3 regions of the Paraburkholderia sp. MM5482-R2 genome follow, and region 2 is predicted to be linked to each of the others. Evidence: predicted binding sites of a transcription regulator. Region 2 holds the regulator's gene; each other region holds the start of a gene.

Region 1 (3,279 bases), 330 kb from region 2:
CCTCGGTTTCGCTCAGTTCTACGACACACTTCATCCGCTACCCCGGCACGACGAAGGCGCCAGCAGGTTTGCGAAATTGAAATGGACTTACCAGGAACACTATCCTCCATGCCGTGCATTTCGTAAAATCGATTGTTTTGATGGAACGCATCCACACTATGGATAAGTTGGGATCATGCGCTTCAAGGGCCTCGATCTAAATCTGCTCGTCGTGCTCGATGCTTTGATGACCGAGCGTAATCTCACCGCGGCGGCACGCAGCAAGGCCCAACTCAACGTCGTTCGCTACGCCGATGACTTTATTGTGACCGGTATGTCGAAAGAAGTGCTCGAATTCGAGGTGCTTCCGGCGGTCAGGCAGTTTATGGCCGCTCAAGGTCTGGAGCGCTCGGAAGAGAAGACCCGGATCACGAACATTGCAGACGGTTTCGATTTCCTTGGCCAGAACGTGCGCAAGTACGACGGCTACCTGCCCAGCGCCTGCCCGCTCAAGGAACGATGTCACCCGGCGACTACCGTCGCATTCGACGATGGGAACATGAGCATATAGTTGAAGCCATGCAGCGTCGGCTAGAGCGCAAGCCTGACGCAATGAACATCCGCAGAAGCACATGTCGAATATGTCTTCGGCACGCTGAAGCACTGGATTGGGGGCCACACACTTCCTGACCCGAACGCTCGGACGGGTCAGCACCGATAGGCTCGGATCTGACGATCTGAAAACAGTTTCCATACGTTCTCGGCCAGTTCAAGAGGAACATTTTGTCGCCCGACACGGAAGCGCTTCTTGTGCCAAATATCCCGCTGCGCCGGGGTGGGCATGCCCGAAGAGGTCGCAAAGATAGATCATCTTCGTCCTATGCTCGGATGCGGCGAGTTATCTCACGGGCACCGAGGCAGAAATCAATGATGGACGACACCTGTAATCGGCTGCACCTGGAGTAGACAAATCGCAGTTGATTTGAGCGACATCAATGGAACTCGCGTTCCTAACGGAATCCACGCAGCGAAATCGCAAAAGCAGAAAATAAGTACATCAAGGCACTACAGTTTCACCGTCCTTCCATGAAAGGGCATTATCTTTTGAAGTCAGCCCGTGAAATTGGGCGCTAGATCGAGGATGATATGCAACACAATGCCCGCAAATCCGAACAAGGTGACGGGGAGCACGGCCCCCACAACGGGGACGTCGTCATGCTGCATATCGCTTCCGTACGCGAAAGGCCTGGCTCAAAGTCCGAGACGGACCACGCGGTCCCTATTGTGCAGTGGCACGAGAGCGTGCTTACCGGCATCTTCGAAATATCGAAGGTACTCACCGCCCCCTACCGGCTCGAAGTCACGTTGGCCAACGTCATCGATCTCCTGCAATCGTTTGTTCAGATGCGACTCGGTATCGTCTCTCTCTTCGACGATGATGGCGTACCGGACATTACCGTTGGCGCGGACTGGAGCGAAGGCAGCGATGAGCACTACCGGATGCGCCTGCCGCAGAAGGCAATTGACCAGATCATGGCGACGGACAGGCCGCTCGTCGCCGAGAACATAGCGGTGCATTCGGGCTTCAGTGCCGCCGACATGGGCGTGCTCGGTGCCTCCGACAACATGCGAGTGTCGTTCATTGGCGTCCCTATTCGCATCGACGCGAAAGTCGTAGGCACGCTGACCATCGACCGCATCCTGGGCTATGAGTCGAACTTCCGGCTCGATTACGACGTGCGGCTGCTTACCATGGTCGCCAACCTGGTGGGGCAGACGGTGAAGCTGCATCGCTTTTTCAAGAGCGACCGCGAGCGACTGATGGCGGGGAAGGACGGGCTGCAAAAGCCATTGTCCGAGCTCAAGCACCCTGCAGGTGAGCGTAAGAAGTTTCAGATCGAGGGGATCATTGGCGACAGCCCGGCGCTGCGCGGGCTGCTCGCGAAGATCGCGGTGGTAGCCGAATCGAACAGCACAGTTCTGTTGCGCGGCGAATCCGGTACCGGGAAGGAGCTGGTCGCCAAGGCCGTTCACGAGCTGTCGCCGCGCGCCAAGCGGCCCTTCATCAAGCTCAATTGCGCGGCGCTCCATGAGACGGTGCTGGAATCCGAATTGTTCGGTCATGAGAAGGGTGCCTTTACCAGCGCCTTCAATTCGCGCAAGGGGCGCTTCGAGCTCGCCGACAAGGGGACGCTGTTTCTGGACGAGATCGGCGAGATCTCGGCCTCGTTCCAGGCAAAGCTGCTGCGCGTCCTGCAGGAGCAAGAATTCGAGCGCGTCGGCAGCAACCAGACCATTAAGGTCGATGTTCGCGTGATTGCCGCCACGAATAAAAACTTGGAAGAGGCGGTGGCAAGGAACGAGTTCCGCGCCGACCTTTATTATCGCCTCTGCGTGGTTCCCTTGCTGTTGCCGCCGTTGCGTGAAAGGCGCAGTGATATTCCGCTCCTCGCCGTTGAGTTTCTCGAGAATTTCAACAGCGAGAACGGCCGTACGCTGACCTTCGATGCGAGCGCGATTGAAGTATTGATGAACTGCGGTTTTCCCGGCAATGTCCGCGAGCTCGAGAATTGCGTGCAGCGGAGCGCGACCTTGGCGCCGGGACCAGCGATCGTGAGAAACGACTTTGCCTGCTGCCACGGCCAGTGCCTGTCCGCGATGCTGTGGAAGAGCCGATCGGACGAAATTGCGCTGCAGCCCGGGCGAATCGTACCAGTGCCCGTGAAGCCGGCTACGCCGCGGGCTGAGGCTGCTACGTCGGGCGCAGTTGCTGCGGTCCAGCCTGTCGGCAGCGAGCGGGCTCCGTTGGCGGCTGGCGGCGCAGTCCTCGGAAGTGATGCGAAGATGACCAACCGCGAGCGTCTCATCGCCGCCATGGAAAGGTCCGGCTGGGTGCAGGCAAAAGCGGCGCGGCTGCTTGGACTGACGCCGCGCCAGATTGGCTACGCGCTGAGGAAATACGGTGTCGAGATCAAGCGTCTCTGAAAGGACTGTCGGACTTGCGGCGTGTCGGGGCCGCGACATCGCGACTGAGGCGAATGGCTCGGAGAAGTCAAATCTGGATTTGGCGCGGACCTTGGCACGATCACGATGGGGAGCGGCCCGTATCTCGACTAAGGTGGTGCGAACGCGGCGCTGTCATCGCCGGTTCGTTGGGCCATGTGTCTCCTCAGACGGCCCGTTGCAGCGACGCTCCCACTACGGGCCGAGGCAGCCCGAATATGTGATCGCGACGGTATCGGGCGCCTGGCGTTTCTGCTGTTCCGCCCAGAAGACCTTCAGCAGCGCGGCCGAGCCCTT
Region 2 (3,279 bases):
ATCACCCGCACGCCGCCGGGCACCTGCGCCTCGCGCATCAGCTCGCGCGGCGCATCGAGCGCGCGGCTGGCGAATTCTTGCGCCGCGGCCGCCGGTTCCGGCTCGAAAGCCACATCGGCATTGTCCGACCACTTGCCGTGCCCTACCACGCAGCAGGCTTCGAGTGTGGCGCCCGTCAGCTTCGCGAGCTTCAGCGCCTCGGCAAACGCGCGCTGCGCGCTGGGACTGTCGTCGAGCGCAACCAGAATTCGTGCATACATGTTGGACTCCCTGTGAAAGCGCTGGCATGAACCGAAGCGGTGCCGTCGCGTGTCCGCGCCGACAGTGTGAAGCGCGCGCCGCCGCGCGGCTTGACGCAGGTCAATGGGCCTTTATCGGCTTGTTCCGTGATTACTTGATCAACTGCATGCCTGCGACCTTCGAAGCCGTCACGTCGAAAGTAGCCGTGTACTCGCACTCGGCTACATACCCCATCGCCAGCCATGCACTAGGAATATTCCTACAACACTACCCGAACTCCTAGCGCCGCTTAAATCCCCGCCGATATATTTCTGAGATGAGGTCGCCAATACTGGTCGGTATGGACACCGCCCCGCCAGCCACCTTATCGAGAGTCTTCCTCGTCGACGATGCGACCGAGGTCCGACGCCGGCTTGCTTGCCTGATCGCGCTGATTCCCGGCATCGAAATCGCCGGCGAGTCCGCCGGCGTCGAGCACACGTTCGACGACATCGTCGCGAGTCGCGCCGATGTCGCGGTGCTGGACCCGTGCTTCTCGGGCAAGACCAATCTGCTGCTGCTCGCGGCGCTGTCGCGGGTGCGGCCGTCCATCGTCAGCATCGTGTTGACCAATCATTGCACGACGGCGTTTCGCCGAGCGTGCGAAGCGGCGGGCGCCGACTTCTGCTTCGACAAGACCTCGGAGTTCGAACTCGCCTGCCGTGCCATCGAAGCGATTGCCTATGCGCGTCATGCGCATCCGGTCTGACCGCCAGGAGCCGAGCATGCAAGTTGCCACAGTCTGTGAACCCCGCCACGACGCGCCCCGCACTTCGCACGTCGTACCGATCCACGTCGTGCCACGCACCGCGGCCACACGCTACGCCGTGCCGCGCTGCTCCACCTGCGCGATGCGCGCGATCTGCATGCCGCCCGAGCTGACATCCGACGAACTGAGACGACTCGACACGTTGATCTGCTCGACGCGCTCGATCAAACGCGGTGATACGCTGTATCGCGCGGGCGACGCGTTTCAAAGCATCTACGCGATCCGCGCCGGATCGTTCAAGACCGTGGTCATGCATCGCGACGGCCGCGAGCACGTGACCGGCTTCCAGATCGCCGGCGACTCGCTCGGCCTCGACGGCATCGGCGAGGGCAAGCAGAATTGCGATGCGATCGCGCTCGAAGACAGCGTCGTGTGCATCATTCCGTTCGCGCAACTCGAGGCGATCTGTCGCGAGATGAAGCCGATGCAGCATCACATCTACCAGATGATGAGCAGCGAGATCGTGCGCGAGTCGAGCCAGATGATGCTGCTCGGCACGATGACCGCCGAACAGCGCGTCGCGACGTTTCTGCTGAATCTGTCGAAGCGCTTCAAGGCGCGCGGCTTTTCCGCGGCGGAGTTTCATTTGCGCATGACCCGCGAGGAAATCGGCTGCTTTCTGGGCATGAAGCTCGAAACGGTGAGCCGGATGTTCTCGAAGTTCCAGCGCGAGCGCCTCGTCAAGGCGAACGGCAAAACGATCCGCATCGAAGACGCGGAAGGACTGGCTCGGGTTTGAACGCCGACGCGTCGCTCGCCTCACGTTCGTTCGCGGGACATGCGGGGTGGAACAAGCGCTCCCGAACTGATATAACTCGGTGCGTTGCGGTGCGCGACCTTGCGTGACCACCCGGAGGAGCGATGGATCTGTCGAGCGGCGAGTCTTCCTGCTTCACCGGTGCGGCGTCCGTGTCGGATGTGCCCGTCGAGGATCGCTATTTCATGTTAATCGATGCGGTTCAGGACTATGCGATCTTCATGCTCGACGTGTCCGGCCGCGTGACCAGCTGGAATCCCGGCGCACAGCGCATCAAGGGCTACACGCCCGAAGAAATCATCGGCCAGCATTTCTCCAAGTTCTATACCCCGGAAGACATCGCGGCCGGCAAGCCCGCCCGCGAACTGGAAATCGCCGCAACCGTAGGCCGCACCGAGGACGAAGGCTGGCGCGTACGTCGCGACGACTCGCGTTTCTGGGCCAACGTGGTCGTTTCCGCCGTGCACGACGCGTCGGGCGCGCTGCTCGGCTTCGCCAAGATCACGCGCGACCTGACCGAACGTATGCGCCTCGCGGAACTCGAACGCGCGAATCAGGTATCCACCCACGTGCAGATCGCCCGCGAAAACGAGCAAAAACGTATGGCGCGCGAACTGCACGACGATCTCGGCCAACGGCTGACCGCGCTGAAAATGAGCGTCGCGCTGCTCGAAGCGAAGCTGAAAAGCCAGGCCGACACCGAGCCGCTGGCCGCGCAGACGCATGAACTGCAAAAGCAGATCGACTGGATGGCCGCTTCGCTGCGGCGTATCGCCGCCGATCTGCGGCCCCCGCTGCTCGACGACCTCGGGCTCGCCGCCGCGCTCGACTGGCTGGCCGAAGACTTCACGAAACGCTACGACGTGCGCTCGAGCGTGCACCTCGAACCGGCCGAGCCGGTGTGCGGCGAATTCGCGGCGACGGCGCTGTTTCGCATCGTTCAGGAGGCGTTGACGAACGTCGCGCGGCACGCCAAGGCCAGCCGCGTACGCATCGACATGACCTGCGCGGGCCCGATCGTATCGCTCGATATCGAGGATGACGGCGTGGGTGTCGCGCTGGATCGGTCGCAGGGAACAGATTCATTCGGTTTGCTCGGCATTCGCGAACGCGTGCGGCAGTTGCGCGGCAACGTGTCGTTCACCAGCTCGCCGGGCCATGGCTTCGGGATCTCGATCCAGATACCGGCCGACGCGCTCGCGTAATGTTCACGCGCTGCCGCGCCCCGCTGTCGCGGGTTACTCTGCGGGCGCATCCTCGGGGCTTGGCTCGCGCATGAGCAGCACCGGACAGGTCGAGAAACGCAGCACCCGCTCCGCCACGCTGCCGATCACGAGGCGCCGCACGCCGCGTCGCCCATGCGTGCCCAGCACAAGCAGATCGGCACGGATCTGCTCGCCGTGGCGCAGCACGATCGCGGCGACGTCGTCGGACAGGCTCTCCGACTCGATCATTTCAGGGCGGCAAGGCACAT
Region 3 (3,279 bases), on a different contig from region 2:
TTCGCGAGGCGGCACACGCGCGCATGCAGTTGCCGGTAGGTGACGGTCGTCACGCTGCCGTCGTCGGCCTCGAAAATGATCGCGGTCTTGTTGGCATTGCCGTCGTGCAGATGACGATCGAGGCAGTTGTACGACGCGTTCAACAGACCGTCGTCGAACCATTTGAAGAACGGTGCGTTCGATTCGTCGAGTACCTTGGTGAAGGGCCGGTGCCAGCTCAGATGCTCGCGCGCGAGCCGCGCCCAGAAGCCGGTCCGGTCGCTGCGCGCTTCGTTGACGAGCGCTTCGTAGGCGGCCATGCCGTCGATGGCCGTGTCCGTCAGAAGCGGCGGGGCGGCCGTTTCCGGCGCTTGATGGTTGATGGCGACAGTGGACATAGTCTCCTCGCTGGCTTGAATGAATGATATGGGACGGGCACACCGCGACTGCCGATATCCAACGATCGGCGGCGCGGCTGCGCGCATGACTCGAACAGTGCTCTGGATGTCGCGACCAGTGTGTTGCGGGAAGCAAGGGGCGCGATTGACCCAGATCAAGCGCGGGTGCGGCGCGTGGTCGCGCCGTAGGCCTCTATACTGTGCGTCGTCAAACACGAAGCCCGTCGACGGCGCCTTGCCCGCCGGCTCTCGAAATCGGCATCGTTCGAACCCGCACATCCATGGATACTGATTTGTCGTCGCCGCGCCGCTCACGGCTCACGCGAGTGATCGAGGTTTTCATCGTCTTTCTGAAACTCGGGCTGACCAGTTTCGGCGGTCCGATCGCTCACATCGGCTACTTCCGGCGCGAGTTCGTCGAGCGGCGCCGCTGGCTCGACGATGAAGCCTTCACCGACCTGATCGGCCTGTGCCAATTTCTGCCGGGACCCGCGAGCAGCCAGGCGGGGTTTTCGATCGGGCTGCTGCGGGCCGGGTGGGGTGGGGGGCTAGCGGCCTGGTGCGGCTTCACGCTGCCGTCGGTACTCGTGATGCTGGCCTTTGCCGCGATCGCGCCGGACCTGGGCGGCGCGATCGGCACGGGCGTGATTCACGGCCTGAAGCTCGTCGCGGTGGCCGTCGTCGCGCAGGCTGTCTGGGACATGGCGCGGCGTCTGTGTCCGGATCGCCGCCGTGCGGCGATCGCGCTCGCATCGCTCGGATTGCTCAGTGTGCCTGGCACCGTCTACGCCCAACTGATCGTGATCGGCGCCGGCGCCGTGCTCGGTGTCGCGCTGTGCCGGACCACGGCGGTGCAAGCGCCACGCGCCATTCCTCAGCGGGCCGGCGATTTTCAGGTGTCGCGCACGGCAGGCATCGTCGCGCTAATGGTCTTTTGCGCATTGCTGTTCGTGTTGCCGCTATGGGCGGCAAGCGGGACCTCGCAGGGCATCCGCGTATTCGATGCGTTCTATCGCTCCGGCGCGCTCGTGTTCGGAGGTGGCCACGTGGTGCTGCCGTTGTTGCAGCGGGCAACCGTCGCGACCGGATGGGTCGCGCCCAACGACTTCCTGGCCGGCTATGGCGCGGCCCAGGCCGTACCCGGACCGCTGTTCACGTTCGCGGCGTTTCTCGGCTGGATGATGGCGCTGCCACCCAGACACTGGAGCGGCGCACTGCTGGCGACAGTGGGCATCTTTCTGCCGGGTCTGCTGCTCGTTCTCGCCGCATTGCCGTGGTGGCAGGCGCTGCGCGCGCGTGCGGCGATGGCGGCGGCGCTTGCCGGCGTCAATGCCGCGGTGGTCGGCCTTTTGGCCGCCGCGCTTTATTCGCCGGTGTGGACGAGCGCGGTCCTGTCGGCGACGGATTTCGCCGTGGCGTGCATCGGCTTTTTGCTGTTGCTGCGCTGGAAGGTGCCCCCGCTTGCGGTCGTCGTGCTGTGTGTGGCGGCCGGCGTCGCGCAAACGGTGCTGCACCCGCTCTGACAGGCTGATCGCGCACGCCTTGCACCAGCACTGATCTGCATCAAGGCTGACAGCCGCGGGTCGGTTAGCCTGCAACGATGATCGCGCGGCCTTGGTGCGTTTGCGGCACCACGACGGTATCGCGCGAAACCCGACAGGCCGGAAGCCATTCGCGCGATGACGGACCACATGATCGACCACGGCCTCGGCGGCTACGGATTGGGCGGTGCCAGCGCGCACGACGGTCCGCGCGCCGTGCGGGCATGGCGCCACCTGCGCTGGGGGCTGTGCGCGCTGAGCTTTTGCGCGATCCCCGCGTTCTACGTCGAACTGACGGTGCCCACCCCGCTGGCGCTGAGCCTGTCGCGGACACTATACGTCGGCATGTTCGCCGGCTTCGCGTTGTCGTTCACCTGGCTGGCCCATCTGAGCAGACGGCCGAAGACGCTGCTCGCGAACAACTGGCTCGACCTGCTCATCGCGTTGGGCGCGGCGCTCAGCATCGGTTTCGGAACGCCGCCGTGGCAGCCCGTCGAATGGCTGCTGCGGCTGTCGTTCATGGGTGTCGTCGCGTTGCGCATCGTGCTGTCGCTGCGCGAGTTCGTCACGCCGAACCGGTTGATGTGGCTGTTGCTCGCCGGCGCGCTCGTGCTCGCGATGGCCGGCGCCGGATTTTACTGGCTCGAACCACACGTGCACTCGTACTCCGAAGGGCTGTGGCTTGCGTTCGAAAGCAGCGCGACCGTGGGCTATGGCGACATCGCGCCGACGACGCCCGCCTCGCGTGTGTTCGCGGCATTTGTCGTGCTGCTCGGCTACGGCATGTTGTCGCTGGTCTTCGCGAGCATCGCCGCGGCATTCATCGGCAAGGAAGAGAGGGCGTTGCGACGCGAGATGCATCGGGATATCAAGCATCTGAACGATGAAATCGTGCGCCTGCACGCTGAGCTGAAGGCGTTGCGGCAAACGCTCGACGCCGCCGCGCGACGCGGCGACGCCGCTGCGGGTTCCCTGACGCGCACGGGCGAATGACCATTTGCGCTGACAGGGCCGCGGCAAACGGGGCCAGCGCGGACCGTGCGGACTCCGCCTTGACGCACGTCAAATCCGCCATGGATTGCGTGATTAAGCTGGAGACGTCGCGGCGGCTCCGCTACCTCGCATCCGCCGATGCGGCACTTCATGCCCGTGGGGGGCGTCACCATGCACATTTCCTTTCCATCCTGCATGCCCGAATACTGCGCCCGCGATCTGGTGCTGGCGTTTCCGGCGCTCGTCGACGATCGGCCCGTGCAGTGCGCGATCACGGCCGAGGCGCTCGAAGACCATTTCGGCGCGCGCTCGCTGCGGGAAGACGATCTGCTCCAGGCGTTCCTCGCGCACCGTTCCCAGATCGAACA

The links. The regulator FNR, encoded in region 2, switches genes on or off when oxygen is low (the NO sensors DNR and NnrR bind a similar motif). The targets are predictions, from matches to a motif close to TTGATNNNNATCAA.
Region 1: a site for FNR is predicted at 962-975, ahead of nifA (nif-specific transcriptional activator NifA). Genes of this name have one in related genera too.
Region 3: a site for FNR is predicted at 1,931-1,944, ahead of OKW37_RS14315 (potassium channel family protein). Genes of this name have one in related genera too.

What each region holds. Positions count from the first base shown of each region.
Region 1 covers NZ_JBNDLP010000004.1:398,357-401,635, reverse strand. Annotated here, with positions in the region: partial or broken gene OKW37_RS37935 (reverse transcriptase domain-containing protein) at 176-472, shown strand; gene nifA (nif-specific transcriptional activator NifA) at 1,126-2,964, shown strand; gene OKW37_RS37925 (hypothetical protein) at 3,178-3,279, opposite strand, start outside.
Region 2 covers NZ_JBNDLP010000004.1:724,810-728,088, reverse strand. Annotated here, with positions in the region: gene OKW37_RS39385 (universal stress protein) at 1-260, opposite strand, end outside; gene OKW37_RS39380 (two-component system response regulator) at 581-988, shown strand; gene fnr (fumarate/nitrate reduction transcriptional regulator Fnr) at 1,005-1,787, shown strand; gene OKW37_RS39370 (PAS domain-containing sensor histidine kinase) at 1,910-3,010, shown strand; gene OKW37_RS39365 (universal stress protein) at 3,044-3,279, opposite strand, start outside.
Region 3 covers NZ_JBNDLP010000002.1:2,481,353-2,484,631, reverse strand. Annotated here, with positions in the region: gene acs (acetate--CoA ligase) at 1-377, opposite strand, end outside; gene chrA (chromate efflux transporter) at 659-1,900, shown strand; gene OKW37_RS14315 (potassium channel family protein) at 2,057-2,911, shown strand; gene OKW37_RS14310 (DUF1488 domain-containing protein) at 3,083-3,279, shown strand, end outside.